Regions from separate parts of the Pseudomonas sp. LFM046 genome, predicted to be linked through region 2. Evidence: riboswitches for the same ligand, from Rfam matches in the RefSeq annotation. Region 2 holds a riboswitch; the other holds the start of a gene.

The links. Region 2 has a riboswitch for cobalamin ahead of btuB (TonB-dependent vitamin B12 receptor). Riboswitches for the same ligand answer to the same signal wherever they lie in the genome.
Region 1: linked by a shared signal. The riboswitch ahead of cobW (cobalamin biosynthesis protein CobW) and the one ahead of btuB (TonB-dependent vitamin B12 receptor) in region 2 are both predicted to bind cobalamin.

The regions. Positions count from the first base shown of each region.
Region 1 covers NZ_JYKO02000001.1:520,853-524,029, forward strand. The annotation lists gene cobN (cobaltochelatase subunit CobN) at 1-661, opposite strand, end outside; gene cobW (cobalamin biosynthesis protein CobW) at 769-1,821, opposite strand; cobalamin riboswitch at 1,913-2,106, opposite strand; cobalamin riboswitch at 2,165-2,381, shown strand; gene TQ98_RS02465 (CbtB domain-containing protein) at 2,484-2,669, shown strand; gene TQ98_RS02470 (CbtA family protein) at 2,681-3,177, shown strand, end outside.
Region 2 covers NZ_JYKO02000001.1:1,658,613-1,661,789, forward strand. The annotation lists gene TQ98_RS07800 (class I SAM-dependent methyltransferase) at 1-612, shown strand, start outside; gene TQ98_RS07805 (hypothetical protein) at 637-957, shown strand; gene TQ98_RS07810 (NAD-dependent deacylase) at 958-1,689, shown strand; cobalamin riboswitch at 1,815-2,027, shown strand; gene btuB (TonB-dependent vitamin B12 receptor) at 2,093-3,177, shown strand, end outside.

The sequences.
Region 1 (3,177 bases), 1.1 Mb from region 2:
CGTCGATAAAGGCCGTGTTCGCGGCCTGCAGGTGGGTGCGGTAGAAGAGCAGGGCGGCCACCGGCTGGTCCGGCTGCCAGTCGGCTTTCCACTCCTCCAGCCGCGCATTTCGCAGGCGCGGGTGGTACAGGGCGACCCGCGGCAGCGCTCGGGGCTCGTTCCAGGGGTAATCGCGGCCGAGCCAGCGCCCGGCCAGGCAGTTGAAGAATTGCCGGGCATTGTCCAGGCCGCCCTGGCGCAGGTACTGCCAGAGGCGCTCGGCATCTTCGGCCGGCACGTTGCAGAGGCTGGCCAGTTCCGGGTCGGGGCGGTCGTCGCCGGGGACCAGGATCAGCTTCGCGCCGCGTTCGGCCAGGGCCACCAGTTGCTCGATGCCGTAGCGCCAATAGCTCACCCCGCCGTGCACCGAGATGAAGATGACCTTGGCGTGCTGCAGCACCTCGTCCACGTAGAGGTCCACCGAGGCGTGGTTCTGCAGCTGCATGGGGTTGGCCAGGCGCAGGCTGGGGAAGCCTTCGGGGAGTTCGCGGGCGGTTTCGGCCAGCAGCGCCAGGTGCGAATCGCCGCTGCAGAGGATCACCAGCTCGGCGGGCGTCTGGGCCAGGTGGGCGATGCCGTCGTCGGGGACGAAGCCGCCGGGTTGGGTGCGCAGGAGGTGCATGGGGTGCCTTTACGTCCTCGGAGGGAGGGTGGGGGAGCGTCCCAGTGGGCGGAGGCTTCCCTCACCCCCGGCCCCTCTCCCAGGGGGAGAGGGGAGAAGAGTGGAACTCACGCCAGCGCGGTACGCAGCTCGTTGGCGATGGCCGCCTGATCCAGTTCCTGGCCGATGACCACCAGGCGGGTGCTGCGGGTTTCGCCTTCCAGCCACTTGCGGTCGAAGTGCTTGTCGAAGCGCTTGCCGACGCCCTGGATCAAGAGGCGCATGGGCTTGCCGGGAATGGCAGCGAAGCCCTTGATGCGCAGGATGGCGTGGCGCTCCACGAGTTGGCCGAGGGCTGCCAGCAGGGCGGCTTCGTCCACTTCCGGCAGGTCGACGTGGAAGGAGTCGAACTCGTCGTGGTCGTGGTCCTCATGGCCTTCGTGATCATGGTGGGTGGGGCGGCTGTCGATGTGCAATTCAGCTTCGGCATTCAGGCCCAGCAGCACGGAGAGCGGCAGCTTGCCGGCGCTGGCTTCGACGATCTTCACCGCCGGCGGCAATTCCTCGGCCACTTCGGCGCGTACGGCGGCCAGGGCTTCAGGGCTGAGCAGGTCGGCCTTGTTCAGCACCACCAGGTCGGCGCTGGCCAACTGGTCTTCGAACAGCTCGTGCAGCGGGGATTCGTGGTCGAGGTTCGGGTCCTGCTTGCGCTGCTCGTCCACCTGCTCGGGGTGGGCGGCGAAGGTGCCGGCGGCCACGGCGGGGCTGTCCACCACCGTGATCACCGCGTCGACGGTGCAGGCGTTGCGGATTTCCGGCCACTGGAAGGCCTGCACCAGGGGTTTGGGCAGGGCGAGGCCCGAGGTCTCGATGAGGATCTGGTCGAGGTCGCCGCGACGGGCCACCAGTTCGCGCATCACCGGGAAGAACTCTTCCTGCACGGTGCAGCACAGGCAGCCATTGGCCAGCTCGAAGACGCGGCCCACGGCTTCCTCTTCGGTGCAGCCGATGGAGCATTGCTTGAGGATTTCGCCGTCGATACCCAGTTCGCCGAACTCGTTGACGATCACCGCGATGCGGCGGCCTTGGGCGTTGTCCAGCATGTGGCGGAGCAGGGTGGTTTTACCGGCGCCGAGGAAGCCGGTGACGATGGTGACGGGGAGTTTGGCCAGGGATTTCATGCGCGCCTCTGCGTGGTCGGTCGGCGGGCATGACGAGCGCAGCGGGGAGAGCCCCGCGCAACGGATTCGCCACCGGATCACCCCGCCCGGTTGTCTGGAAATTCGTCGAGGCAGGTCTCCTGGCTCACGACCCTGCGCGTGGCGCGGCACCTTCGCCTTCCCGCTTTCGCAGTGGCATTTCGAAGGGCCCGGGGGCGTTCACAGTTGCGGGGGCAGCCGTGGCCTTGACCACGTTCCCTCTTAGCTCCGGCCCATGACCGGAGAACCTCGAAAGGGCGAAGGCTACGCAGCGTCCAGGTGGCGGTCAATCACGGCAGTTGACGCTTGGTCGGACTCGTGATGTCCTAGCACGGTTTTTTCAGGTGCCCTGCGTCGCCGTACGCGGGGTGAAACGGGAAGTCGGTGCGTCCATCTCGGACAAGTCCGACGCTGCCCCCGCAACGGTAAGCGACCGTAGGGTTAAGTACGCCACTGTGCCGATCCGGCATGGGAAGGCATGCCCATCCTGCCCCTGGCAGGCGTCGCAAGCCCGGAGACCGGCCTGATCACGTTTTGGCAACCCGCGGTGGGCGGGCGCAAGCCGGAAATCTGGGTGCCTGTGCGCCCGCTTCCCTCGCGCGCGTTCCGCTGCCGGTATCACACACACTGCAGAGGGAACCTTCATGTCCAGCCGCGTCCTGTCCCAATCCGCCGTCTCCTCCTCGACCCTGGCCCAGCGCCTGCTGCTGGCCATCGGCGCCGGCCTCGTCGGCCTGTCCCTGGTGTATTTCGCCGGTTTCTCCCACATCGAGGCGGTGCACAACGCCGCTCACGACACGCGCCACAGTTCCGCGTTCCCCTGCCACTGAGTGGGTTCCCGATGATCAAGCGCATCGCCCAGACGGCCGGTTTCGCCGGCCTGATCGCCGCCATCGTGCTGACCCTGCTGCAGAGCCTGTGGGTCGCCCCGCTGATCCTCCAGGCGGAAACCTATGAAAATGCCGCGCCGGCGGAGCAGGTCCAGGACCACCAGCACGGCGGCCCCGCCGTTGCCCATACCCATGAACACAGCGACGAGGCCTGGGCGCCGGAGGACGGCTGGCAGCGCACCCTCTCCACGGGAGGCAGCAACCTGGTGGTGGCCGTGGGCTTCGCCCTGATCCTCGCTGGACTCTTCAGCCTGCGCGGCCCGACCCGTGCCTGGCAGGGCCTGCTCTGGGGACTGGGCGGTTTCGCCACCTTCGCCCTGGCGCCGTCCCTTGGGCTGCCGCCGGAGCTGCCGGGCACCGCCGCTGCTGACCTGGCCGAGCGTCAGGCGTGGTGGATCAGCACTGCCGCGTCGACTGCTGCGGGACTCGCCCTGATCGCTTTCGGCCG
Region 2 (3,177 bases):
GGCTACCTCCTCGATGTTTCGCTGCGGGAGGCGCCACTCTTGGCGCGCTTGCGGGCGGAAACCCTGGCCCTGCCCATGGGCCGCTGGCAGATCGCCCCGGAGCAGGGGCAGTTCATGGCGCTGCTGGTCAAGCTCATCGGCGCGCGGCGCATCCTCGAAGTGGGCACCTTCACCGGCTACAGCGCGCTGTGCATGGCCGCCCAACTGCCGGAAGACGGTCGGATGGTCTGCTGCGACCTTCCTGGCGACTACAATGCCATCGCCCGCCGCTATTGGCAGGAAGCCGGCCTTTGCGAGCGGATCGAACTGCGCCTGGCGCCGGCGCTGGATACCTTGCCAGGGCTGGAGGCGGACAGCTTCGACCTGATCTTCATCGACGCCGACAAGGCCAACTACCCCGCCTATCTGGAAGAAGCCCTTCGCCTGGCGCGTCGAGGTGGGCTTATCCTCTTCGACAACGTGCTCTGGAGCGGTCGGGTTCTGGAGGCTGATCCGGATTCCGAAGACACCCGCGCCATCCAGGCCCTGAACCGTGCACTGAAGGACGACGACCGCGTTGACCTGTCGCTGCTGCCGGTGGGCGATGGCCTGACTCTCTGCCGCAAGCGCTGACGCCTGGGCGACATCCCGACCACCATGCCGGAACCCATCCGTCTCCCGCCCCAGCCTGACGCCTGCGAACTCTGCCGCCGCGCCGCCGCGCTGACTCGTCATCACCTGATCCCCAAGGCCCTGCACGACAAACCCTACGTGCAGAAGCGGTTCGCCAAGGGCGAGCGCATCACCGCCACCCTCTGGGTCTGCCGGCCTTGCCACAACCAGATCCACAAGCTGTTCAGCGAGAAGGAACTGGCCCTGAACTTCAACAGCCGCGAGTCCCTGCTGGGCGATGAGCGCCTGCGTACCTTCGTCGACTGGCTGGCTGCCAAGCCGGCAGGCTTCACCCCGAGGCACTGAATGACGCCCATCCCCGACGACCTGATCCGGCACCTGCAGCAGGTCCGCCATTTGGTGATCTTCACCGGTGCCGGCGTTTCCGCCGAAAGCGGCATCCCTACCTTTCGCGATGCTCAGACCGGCCTCTGGGCCAAGTACCGCCCCGAACAGCTGGCCAGCCCCGAAGGCTTCCATGCTGATCCGCAGACCGTCTGGGACTGGTACGCCTGGCGCCGCGAGAAATGCCTGGCTGCCGAGCCCAATGCGGCGCATCTGGCCATCGCCGAGCTTGAACGGCGTCTGCCACGGGTGACGCTGATCACCCAGAACGTCGACGGCCTGCATCAGCGCGCCGGAAGCTCCGCGCCGCTGGAACTGCACGGCAATATCCACCACTTGAAATGCTTTGCCTGCCGGCGGGATGGCGGCGATTGGCCCGATGACGTGCGGACCATCCCGCGCTGTCGTTGCGGTGGCCGGATGCGCCCGGCGGTGGTCTGGTTCGGCGAAAGCCTTCCCGAGACAGTGCTGGGAGCTGCCGCCGAGGCCAGCCAGCACACCGACCTCTTCCTCAGCATCGGCACATCCAGCCTGGTCTACCCGGCGGCCGAGCTGCCCTTTCTGGCCAAGCGCCACGGCGCCTTCGTGGTGGAGATCAATCCTCAGCCCACGCCCCTCAGTGCGCGAGCCGACCTCTGCCTGCAAGGCGCGGCAGGGGAAGTGATGGCCGCGCTGCTGGCGACCAACACATAGGATGCAGTAGAGCGAAGCGAAACCCATCAACCGGACCCTGGGTTTCGCTTCGCTCCGCACCAACCCACGGATGGCGCTGAGCCCGCTCCGTCTGTCGGGTTTGACGCTCTCTCTCCGACCCTCTAACCTTCGCCGCTGCCTCAGGTGCCCCTTGGCTCATGTCGAAGGGGTGAAACAGGGAAGCCGGTCCATTCCTCAGAAGAATCCGGCGCTGCCCCCGCAACGGTAGGCGAGTAGAAAGCCGCAATCGGCCACTGTGCCCAGGCATGGGAAGGCGCGGCAAGGGAGCGAAGCTCCACTCGCAAGCCCGGAGACCGGCCTGGCGCGTTCAGCGCACGCGGAGCCTTCCGCGTGCAGTTCCCACAGATGTCGCGCGGGTGGCACGACGGAGATCCAGACTTTGATTCGCAAGCCTTTCATCGGGCCAGCGGCGTTTGCGCTGCTTGGCACTTCAGCCCTTTCCTCCAACCTGGCCGCTGCGGCCCTGACCCTCGACGAGCAGGTGGTCACCGCCACTCGCAGCGAACATCCGGTACGTGCCAGCCTGGCGGCGACCACCGTGATCGACCGCGAAGAGATCGAACTCAGCCAGGCCCGTTCCGTGCCCGAGCTGCTGCGCAAGGTGCCGGGCGTGACCGTCAGCAATAACGGTGGTCCGGGGAAGCAGACCACGGTGTCCATTCGCGGGACGGAATCCGATCACGTGCTGGTGCTGATCGACGGCGTCAAGGTGGGGTCGGTCAGCAATGGCCTTACCGCGTTCCAGGACCTGCCGGTCGAGTTGATCGAGCGCATCGAGGTCGTTCGCGGCCCCCGGTCGAGCCTCTACGGCTCGGAAGCCATCGGCGGCGTGATCCAGATTTTCACCCGCAAGGGCGGGCAGGACGGCGCCAAGCCCTGGTTCTCGGCCGGTTACGGCACCCACGACAGCTATGACGGCAGCGCCGGTGTTTCCGGTGGCGACGGCAAGGGCTGGTACAACCTCGGCCTCAGCAGCCAGGACACCGACGGCATCGACGCTCTCAATGCACGGAGCAGCTACCACGAGCCCGATGCCGACGGTTACCGCAACCTGTCCGGCAGCCTGGGCGCCGGCTATCGCTTCGACAATGGCCTGGAACTCGACGGCACGCTGATGCGCGTCAAGGCCCACAACGACTACGACCTGGTCAGTCCGTACAATCCCGGGGGAGGGCGGAACGCCAACGCCGACAACGAGCAGCGGCTTATCGGCGGGCGTGCTCGCTTCAGCCCGCTGGAGCCCTGGGATGTGACCTTGCAGGCAGGCCAGAGCGAGGACCTTAGCCGCGAGGAAACGGGTGGGCAGTTCTCCTCACGCTTCGATTCCCAGCGGAACTCGGCTTCCTGGCTGAACGACGTGACCCTGGCCGAAGGCCATGTGCTGACCCTGGGCTACGACTGGCAGCAGGACGAAGTCAGCAGCTCCACCGTCTTCGACAAGGATTCACGGCTGAACAAGGGCTGGTT